2 regions of the Arthrobacter sp. UNCCL28 genome follow, and region 1 is predicted to be linked to the other one. Evidence: riboswitches for the same ligand, from Rfam matches in the RefSeq annotation. Region 1 holds a riboswitch; the other holds the start of a gene.
What was found. Region 1 has a riboswitch for cyclic di-AMP ahead of BLQ01_RS17735 (hypothetical protein). Riboswitches for the same ligand answer to the same signal wherever they lie in the genome.
Positions count from the first base shown of each region.

Region 1 (4,994 bases):
GCCTGGAGCCTCGTGGGGCTGGGCAGGGCGCTGCGGTATTCCCGCAAGCCCTCCCGGGACCGGGTTTTCCCTGAACCGCATCTCCCAGACCCGCGGCTTCCTGGAACCGCCGGGGACAGAGGCAGCTGCAGACCGGACCATGGGGTTCAATAGCGGTATGGCCCTGACCTCACCCTCCGACGTGTGGCCCGTGGTGCACGAGGAACGTCGCGCACTGATCCGGGATCTCGAACCACTTCAGCCCTTCCAATGGAAGACGCCATCCCTTTGCCCCGGCTGGGACGTCCATGACGTCCTGGCGCACGTGATCGACAGTGCCAAGACCACCCGGCTGGGCTTCATCCGCCGCATGATTGCCGCCCGGATGGATTTCGACCGCGACAACGCCGTGGGAGTTGAGCGCGAACGGACCCTTGACCCCGGCACCACATTGGTCCGGTTCCAGGCAGTGGTTTCCCGCACTTCCGGACCCCCGGCAGGTCTGGCTACCCGGCTGGTGGAAGCGTTCGTCCACGGCGAAGACATTCGGCGTCCGTTGGGGCTGCGCCGACACTACCCGGCGGCGCACGTGGCCACGGCCCTGGGATACCAAGTGCGGACCAGCACCAAGATGGGCGGAGGCAAGGAAGTGGCCGAGGGCTGGCGCCTGGTGGCCACTGACGCGGCTTTCGATCACGGAGAGGGCCCGGCGGTTGAAGGACCAGCCATAGCCCTGCTGCTTGCCGTGTCCGGCCGCCCGATCGGGATGAACGAGCTCAGCGGCCCCGGCGCTCCGGTATTCCTGCAGCGGCAGGCTTGATGAAAACGCACGCAACTGCGGAGGCTTTGCTCTCTGCCGACGTCGAGGCTTTGGGCCTGAAGGGGCGGATCCTCTGGGCCAAGGGAACACCGACTCCCGGGTCCGGGCTTGATGCAGGCACCGGACCGGTGTCCAGTCCCGACGAGCCCGCATACATCCTGATCCATGGGATTGGAGTTTCGCACCGGTACTTGGCCCGGCTCCACACCGTCCTGGCAGCGGGTGCACCCACGTACTCGCTGGACCTGCCCGGATTCGCGGGGACCCCGAAGCCCGGGAGGCAGCTCTCCGTGGAGGACTACGGCGCTTTCATCGCCGGGGCCTTGGCATCCTGCGGCATCAGTTCCTACGTATTGGTGGGGCACTCCATGGGCGTGCAGTTTGCCATCGAAGCGGCGCTGCACTCGCCTGAGCAGGCACGGCAGGTGGTGCTCATGGGGCCGGTGGTGGATTCCCGGCACAAGAACGTTCGCCGGCAGTCCTTGGCGCTCTTCCTGGACGGACTGCTCCGCGAGAGCGCGTCGTCCAATTGGATTGTGATCTCCGATTACTTCAAGTGTGGTCCGCGGTGGTACCTCACGGAGCTTCCGGTCATGATGGGCTACCCCACGGAGAAGCGGCTGACCGGCATCAAGGTGCCCGTCCTGATCCTGCGGGGAAGCCGCGACCACGTAGCTGGGCCGGAGTGGTCGCTCCGGCTTTCCAGGGCAGTTGCGCAGGGGCGATTGGTGGAGATTCCCGGCGTCGGCCATGTGGCCCAACACATGCGACCCAAAGCCGTGGCCGACGCCATCCGGAGTTTCGTCGCCGCCACAACGCCGCACCGCTAAGCGCTGACGCTCTAACGCTCAAATGCGCTGACGCGCTAATGCACTAACGCACGACGCCGGCGCCTGGCTTTGGCCTGCTTGTTGAGTCCGCTCCTCCCGGCTAGGCTGGCAAAGCAAGCGCATTAGTAAGTTTGCTTACGAAAGGGCTGATTGTGACTGATAAAGACTCAAATGAGGAAACCCAGGGCTTCGGAGCAACCGGCGCTACAGGGCCGTTCGACACGACCGCCGACGCCGACAGCATCCACGAGGATCCCGACATGCGCCAGGACGAGGACGACGATCCCGCCGCCTCTGCCAACCCCGATCCCCTCGATGGGAACGTCACCGGCCTGGAACCCGGCGGTGGAGTGCCGCCGGGAGAAACCCCGCCGGCCGAGGGCAGCATGAGCAGCGATCAAGGACACGAAGAGTAACGCTCCGCCTCGGCTGAACGGCCAGGCTGAAAGTCCAAGCTGAACGTCCATGCAGGCCAGCTAAGCGGGTCGGCTGCGCAGCCCCGGCAGGCAGGCTACGGCAACCTCAGGATCTCCCCGAGGTCGTACGCAACCGGCTCTTCCAGCTGTGAGTAGGTGCAGCTTTCGGGGGTCCGGTCCGGCCGCCACCTGCGGAACTGGGTGGTGTGCCGGAACCTGTCCCCTTCCATGTAGTCGTAGGCCACCTCGATGACCAGTTCGGGACGCAACGGCACAAAGGAGAAATCCTTGCCTCCGCTCCACCGGCTTTGGGCGCCGGGCATCCTGGACCCCGCAGCCCCCTCACCCTGGCTGGCCCACTCGCCCCACGGGTGCTCGCTGAGGTCCACCTGGTAAGGCTCAAGCTCTGCCACCAGGCTTTCCCTCCTCGCCATGGGGAAGGAGGCAACCACCCCGACGTGCTGGAGTTTGCCGGCGTCGTTATAAAGACCCAACAGCATGGACCCCACGACCTTAGCGGTCTTGTGCCACCTGAATCCGGCCACCACGCAGTCGGCGGTGCGCTCGTGCTTGGTCTTGAACATCACGCGCTTGTTGGGCTGGTATGTCCCATCCAACGGCTTGGACAGGACGCCATCCAGGCCTGCGCCTTCCAATTGCACGAACCACTCCTGCGCACGCTCCAGGTCCGTGACTGCGGGAGTGACGTAAACGGGCGGCTCTGCTGCCTTGAGCGCACGCTCAAGGACGGCGCGACGCTCCGAGAACGGCCTGCCCATCAGATCGTCGTCGCCGAGGGCAAGGATGTCGAACGCAACCATCGACGCCGGAGTCTTTTCGGCCAGCATCCTCACCCGGCTGTCCGCGGGATGGATCCGTTGCTGCAGGACCTCGAACTCAAGCCGGTTGCCCTCGATCAGGACAATCTCGCCGTCGATCACGCATTTGTCCGGGAGGTTCTTCCGCAGGGCTTCCACCAGTTCAGGGAAGTAGCGGGTCATGGGCTTCTCGTTGCGGCTGCCCAGGACGATTTCATCCCCGTCCTTGAAGACGATGGTCCTGAAGCCGTCCCATTTGGGCTCGTAGTGCCCAACGTCCGGGATGGCGGGGACGGATTTGGCAAGCATGGGCGAGACGGGTGGCATCACGGGCAGGTCCATAAACAATGTCTACCTGCCGGTGCACGCCGAAGCTAGTCTTAGGCGATGGATATCTTGGCCGTGTTGGCGGCCGTACTTGGAGTTCCCGCCCTCCTGGCCGTGGCCTGGTACTGGGTTTCCCGGCAGAACCGCCGGGGTGTCAGGCGTGCCGCAGCCGGCGGGATGCTGGGAATCGCCGACGAGATCTTCCGACCGGAAACGCATCAGGCCCACCAGATCCAAAGGATCCAGCACGAACTCCCGGCGCCCGCTCCGGCCCCGAAGCCTAAGGGCTAAGGCCCTCCCGCCAGCAGAGACCTACCGGCCGTTATATTAATGTGACTTTACTTTCCTGCTCATGTACCGTCGTAGGGCGACCCGTATCTCCGCTGGGCCGCTTCCGGAATGACGCCGAGCTCTGCCGCACTCCGGAATCCGCCAGACCCGCGGCAGAGGCGGGGGACCCACAAGTTCCCGGACTTTTCCAAGTCCTTGGGGTGAAGCCGCTACTGCGGCCGGACGGCCTCGTCCGAACCCGACAGCTAACCTCGAAGGCGTTGAGAGGCAACCACCATGTCCCCAACCATGGATCAGCCGCGCCGCGCCCGAATTGACGGCGAGCGCACCAAGCCAACCGGACGCCGTCGGGCCCAACCCAGCGGATCCGATATCAGCCTGCAGCCGGATTCCGGCACGCCCAGGACTGCCGCACCCGAAATTTCAGGCACGACGCCGGACGCCCCCGCTGCGGCGGCGCCTACCATCGCGACGCCCACCACGCGTGCGGCTGCGCGTGCAGCCGAGCGGGAACGGGCCGCGCAAGCAGAAGCCCGCGTATCCACCACGCCCGGGCCTCCGACGGCCGCCATTCCGATCGTCCAGGCTCCCAAGCAGCCGGCAAACCCCCAACCCACCACACCGGAGCCGGCCACAGCCGCCATTCCCATCGTCGAGGCTTCCGGGCAGCCGGCAAACCCCCAACCCACCACACCGGAGCCGGCCACAGCCGCCATTCCCATCGTCCAGGCTTCCGGGCAGCCGGCAAACCCCCTGCCCACCACACCGGAACCGGCCACAGCCGCCATTCCACTGGTGTCCGCAGATCCGGCGCCTGAAGCCACCCCCGAATCCCACACAGCGCCTGCACCCGTCTCGGCTGCACCTGCTTTGCAGGCTCGCGCCACATCCCCGGCACGGGTTGCTGCGGCAGCCACGGCATCGGCATCCCTGGCAAGCCGAAAGGATGTCAGGGAACAGTCCGGCGTCACCACTGGTTCACGCTCCGGGCAGGGTTCGCGCTCCGGGCAGAGTTCACGATCAGGGCTGGGCGGGTCCCCGCTTGGCCGGGAGCCCCAGGCAGTCCTGCAGAAGGCGGCTTCGGTCAAGCACATGAGCCAGCGCATGGCCGTAGTGGCAGGCGCGCTCGGCCTGGTCCTGACGGCCGGCACTGTGGGGCAGGCCCTTGAGTTGCCGTTCTTCGGCCAGGAGGCGCCCGCCCAGGAAGCCAGCGGTGCCGACAGGAATTCGGGTTCCGCATCACCAGCCCCCAGTGCTTCCTACTCCAGGGCATCTTCTCCGTCTGCCTCAGCTGCTGCGACGTCAGCGGCCGGCCAACCGGCCACGGTTCCGGAGGCACCTGCGCCAGTGTCGCCGTCGTCCGTTCCCACGCCTAAGGTTTCCTTGGCTGACCCCGTCTGGGTCCCATCCGCAGTGCCGGCGACCATCGCTGCGGCACCGGGCACCAGTCAGGTACCCACGCCCTCGGCGCCTGCACCGGCACCGTCCGACGTGCCATCGGACACCATCACTA
Region 1 covers NZ_FMWE01000007.1:123,406-128,399, forward strand. The annotation lists gene BLQ01_RS17710 (maleylpyruvate isomerase family mycothiol-dependent enzyme) at 140-799, shown strand; gene BLQ01_RS17715 (alpha/beta fold hydrolase) at 799-1,629, shown strand; gene BLQ01_RS17720 (DUF6480 family protein) at 1,782-2,045, shown strand; gene BLQ01_RS17725 (ATP-dependent DNA ligase) at 2,141-3,205, opposite strand; gene BLQ01_RS17730 (hypothetical protein) at 3,251-3,481, shown strand; cyclic di-AMP (ydaO/yuaA leader) riboswitch at 3,611-3,755, shown strand; gene BLQ01_RS17735 (hypothetical protein) at 3,758-4,994, shown strand, end outside.

Region 2 (4,994 bases), on a different contig from region 1:
TGCGCCCTCGCCGATCCCGGCGCCGGACTCAACAAAGATCTGGTTGGAGGAAACCGAAGCGCCGCCGCCCACGATCGCCCCGAGGGCATCGACTTGGAGGACGCGGTCAACGTTGGGGATGTTGCCGTCCTTGTCCACAGTTCCGGCCTCGTTGGCCAGGCCCACCATGGTGCCCATGGCGTCGAAGAAGATGCTCAGCAGGATCACGAACGCCAGCAGTGCCGCGGCGATGAACCCCAAGTGCTCGAAGGCGCCGAACGGGTTGGCCTTGCCGATGAGGGACAGGTCCGGGGCGCCCCACTCCGAAAGAGTGGGAGCAACCAGGGACCAGCCGCGGGGGTTGACGTTCTTGCCGTCAAAGCTGGGGCCGATGTGGAGGGTGAATTCGAGGATGGCGGCCAGTGCGGTGGAAACCACAATGCCGATCAGGATGGCGCCGCGGACCTTGCGGACCACCAGCGCGATGGTCAGGATCAGGCCCACTGCGAACACCAGGGTAGGCCAGCCCATGAGCTTGCCGTCCACGCCAAGTCCCAGGGGAACCGTGGTGCCGGCAGCGTCCGGAATCCGCCGGACAAACCCTGCATTGACCAGGCCGATCAACGCAATGAAGAGACCAATGCCCACCACGATCGCGGTCTTAAGGGCTTCCGGAACGGCCTTGAACACGGCAGTGCGGAAACCGGTGAGCACCAGGATGAGCATGGTCACACCGGACAACACCACAAGGCCCATCATGTCCGGCCATGTCAGTTGCGGGTGCGAGGCCACTGTCACGGCGACGAACGCGTTGACGCCCAATCCTGTTGCCACGGCGAACGGGTGCTTGGCCCAGGCGCCCATGAGGATGGTCAGGATGCCCGCTACGAACGCCGTGGTGGCGGCGACGGCGGTGAATCCAAGGGACGCCCCGCTCGAATCAGCCCCGGAGAGGATCAACGGGTTCAGCACCACGATGTAGCTCATGGCGAAGAACGTCGCGAAGCCGCCACGAATTTCCCGTGAGTACGTGGATCCACGTTCAGTAATTTTGAAGTAGCGGTCTACTGCCGAACCTTGTTTAAGCATGAAGGACTCCGGGGATCGAGGGGAGTGTGCTTTCAAATCCTATGCGGTCCGGTAAAGGGCCTCCGGACGATTCGCCTAGTCTGTAAGGAAGCCAACACTAGGAGAAACCGCCCCATGCGTACCATCCGCCCGCTTCTGGCCGCCGTCGTCGCCGCTCTTGCCTTCGCCTCTGCCCTGCTGTTTTCCGCGGCCCCGGCATCTGCCCATGACGTCGCAGAATCCACGACGCCGGCCAACGGCACAGCGGTGGCGGAAGTTCCGGCGTCGGTCTCCATTACGTTCAACAACCGGCCGCTCGCGATCGGTTCGGGCGTGACGGTCACGGCGGCCGGCGAAAACTGGGCCGACGGACCTGTGGAAATCATCGACAACCAGGCCGTTCAGAAGCTGCGCGAAGGCGCTCCCGCCGGCGAATATACCGTCGTGTGGCGCGTCGTCAGCAGCGATTCCCACCCCATCGAGGGCACCTTTACGTTCACCGCCACCGCAGGAAGCACGACGCCGGGTGGCTCGGCAGGTGCCTCGCCGTCGGCCCCGGCTTCATCCTCCGCAGCTGTGCCCACCGCAGGAACCGGGGCGCCGGGAACGGGCAAGAGCGAGCCTGCCGCCGACGCCTCCCAGCCCTTCCCTTGGAGCATTGTTGGGCTGGCCGTGGTTGCTGTTGGTCTCGTTATTTTTCTGGCTGTTACAGCACGCCGGAAACTGGCTGCGTCAAATGACTCTGAGGGCGATTCCGCCGCGGAATAACGGGGTTTTCTACGTAGCTGCGAAGATCTCGAAATGGTCACCGCGACACGCCAGAGGCGCGGTTCTCGTTACTTAAATGTGACTTCGGCGTGATCATCGCGTACGGTTATACCTGTGCCTGTTCCACGTAGCGGGCACTTCCGGCCTGATTGCCTAGCTCTGCCGCAGTCCGGAATCCGTTCGCAGACAAACCTTACGGCAGAGACGGGGAACCCATTTTAGGTCGCTTTCGAGCGTGCCTTGGGGTGAAGTCACGAAGCTTCCGCGTAACAGCGGGGCGTAGTGGCCGGGTGACTCCCATCCGAATCCGACAGCTAACCTCGCAGGCATCGGGAGAGGCTCTTTCATGTCTTCACGCATTCTTCGCGGCCGTCGTAAGGCGGACAGCGTACGTCCTAATCCGTTCATCTCGATCTCCAAGGCAGTCGCCAGCAACGCTTCCGGCGCTGGCCGCCAGGCAGCTGTCATCGCAGCAGCCTCTGGCCTTGTCCTGACCGGCTCCATTGCTGCCCACGCAGCTGAAGCTCCGGTTCAGCGGGACTCCAGCCCCGCCACGGTCGCTGAGACCGTTTCCGAGGCTCCCACCCAGGTTGTGACCGCACTGGCCACCGCCACCGTCAACTTCGAGCGCCCTGCTGTTGCTTCCGTAGCAGCTCCGGTCATCGAAAAGCCGGCTCCGGTTGCTCCGGCTCCCGTCGCCAAGAAGGCTGCAGTCACCACCGCAGCTGCAACGGCTCCTGTTGCCAAGGCTGCTGCTGCCGCTCCGGCCGCCGCTGCTCCTGCTCCTGCAGCAGCTGCTGCCCCGGCCGTCGGTGGCGTCAACGCTGCCATGGTCGCCTCGGCCTACGCCCAGATCGGCATCATGCAGGACTGCACCGCCATGGTGGAGCGGGCACTCGGTTCCGCAGGCATCCCTGTTGGCGACCTCGGTCCCATGCAGTTCATGAACTACGGCAAGGTTGTCAGCTCACCCCAGCCCGGTGACATGATCGTCCAGTCCGGCCACGTTGCCATCTACATCGGCAACGGCCAGGCAATCAGCGGTGGCATCAATGGCAACCAGACGGGTATCCACCCGATCAGCTGGTTGACTGCTACGGGTCCCCTGACCTACGTACGCGCTGGCGCATAAAGCCTCACGCTTCAGTTCAAAGGCCGGTGTCTTCGAAGAACCAATCTTCGAGGACACCGGCCTTTGGCGTTAAGTTATGTGAGTAAAAGTTCGGAGTCAGGTTCGACGCCGGTAGGGCGCGTCATGAATCCGTGCGCAGGAGGGTCCTTCTTCGCCCAAACGGCGCTTCAGGGGCGGCCCCGGAGCCTTTGTCCGCTAAGCGGTGGCTATGCCCGGCCCTGCGGCAAGGGCGACCTTGGATGAGATCGTCTGGCCCACGGCCTTTGCCTGCCGAAGCACTTCCTTCGGTGTGGGCGTGATGAGTTCGCCGACTCCGACGAGGTGCATTCCGACAGCCCGCATGGCCGCGGACAGGTTCTGGCCGATCGCTATGCCCAGTTCCGCCAGCATGCGGCGCAACTGGCTCTGGGCACAGCGTGTCACCACTATGTGGTCGGCCAAAAGGACGCCGCTGGCAGTGTGCACTGCCCATTGGCGGCGCGTGGATTCCAAGGGGCCGGAGGCGTGGAGCCCTGTCCTGAGGCCGGCAGTGGTCATACTCGCAGCCAGGCCGTAGCCAATCTGCTGGGAGGGGTCCGAGCCCAGGAAATCAAGGCGCACCGCTCGCGTGGTGCTGCGGACGTCCAGGTGATGGCTGGCGGCGTAGTTCCGCAGGTGGCGGAGGATCTCGTTGCGTTCCTGCATGGCTGCGGGATCGCCGGCATCACAGCGTTGAAGCATGCCTGTGTGGACTGAAGGGCCAGTTGCCGACAACGCACCGAACCCGTCCACCACTATGGAGCCCACGCCGTAGCGGCTGAGCTCACTGGCAACTGCCAAGCCGGACAGGCCGGCTCCGATGACCACGGTGGTGGTGCGTTCCGTGGCGGAATCAGGCGTGAGTGACACTGCTTGGTTCCTCCTTGACGTGTGTGCCGTTCGGCATCGCGTGGGCTCGCGTCCGAGTCCCCAAGCGGCCGCAAATAAATGGCCGGAGTGTGGTTTGGAACACGTTTGCCGGCCATTCGGTGACTCGAACACTACCGAACTTTTTCTGCCATGGATAGCCTCGGACGTCCGCGTGTTTCCGGTGTTCATCCGCAGCGCAAAATGGGGTCGTGGCAACCGAGCCCGGACCGTTATGCACATAGCCCAAAGTCGCCTTGATTCGGCGGTGCCGACCGAGAATAGTGGGCCTTGGGAGGAGGAATTACCAGGTTTCTTCTGCCCCGGCCATTGACAATGAAGCCGTGAGGGAATCCGTGGCGGAGAACCTCTGGCAGAATGGCCGGAACATCAAGCAGCAGGTGGAAGGCGGGCCCCATGGACCAGCACAGCAGAGACATTGAAGAGCCACAGGACGGCCAGGACCAGGCAGTGGCGCCAGGTGGCATTGTCGTTGGAGTGGACGGTTCAGAGCACGGACAATGTGCCTTGGTTTGGGCCGCACGCGAGGCCGAGCGCCGTCAGCTGCCGCTTCACATCGTGACGGCCTACTCCGTGCCCATCTTTGCCGCGTCAGGCCTGGATGGTGGCTACGCAACCGTGGATGATTCGGTGATTCGCGAAGGCGCGGACGCGATCATCAAGCAGGCCATGGACAAGGTTTCGGGTTACGCCATCGACGTCGACGCTTCCGTGGAAAACGGCGACGCTGCCGGTGTTTTGCTGGATCTCTCGGAAGACGCCGCGCTCCTCGTTTCCGGAAGCCGGGGCCGCGGTGGCTTTGTGGGACGCCTTTTGGGCTCTGTGAGCAGTGCGTTGCCCGCCCACGCCAAGTGCCCCACGGTTACTGTCCCCTTGTACTGCGCCGACAGGCTGGGCGAAAACACGGAGGACAAGCACATCAAAGCCGAGCACGCCAAAGCCGGGTCCCGCACTGTGGAGAACGTGGTTGCGGTGGGTGTGGATGGCTCCGAGCAAGCCCGTGTGGCAGTGCTTGAGGCAGCCGAGCAAGCACAACGTATGGGGGCAAAGCTCCGCGTCATTTGCGCCGTACCGCAGTACAGCGGGTCTTTGGCCTGGGTGCCGGCGCCATTGGACCGCGACGCCCTCTTTGCCGACATCA
Region 2 covers NZ_FMWE01000005.1:238,784-243,777, forward strand. The annotation lists gene BLQ01_RS15515 (NCS2 family permease) at 1-1,068, opposite strand, end outside; gene BLQ01_RS15520 (copper resistance CopC family protein) at 1,183-1,815, shown strand; cyclic di-AMP (ydaO/yuaA leader) riboswitch at 1,966-2,158, shown strand; gene BLQ01_RS15525 (NlpC/P60 family protein) at 2,162-2,947, shown strand; gene BLQ01_RS15530 (NAD(P)/FAD-dependent oxidoreductase) at 3,143-3,835, opposite strand; gene BLQ01_RS15535 (universal stress protein) at 4,250-4,994, shown strand, end outside.
Region 2: another riboswitch for cyclic di-AMP. It lies ahead of BLQ01_RS15525 (NlpC/P60 family protein); the one in region 1 lies ahead of BLQ01_RS17735 (hypothetical protein).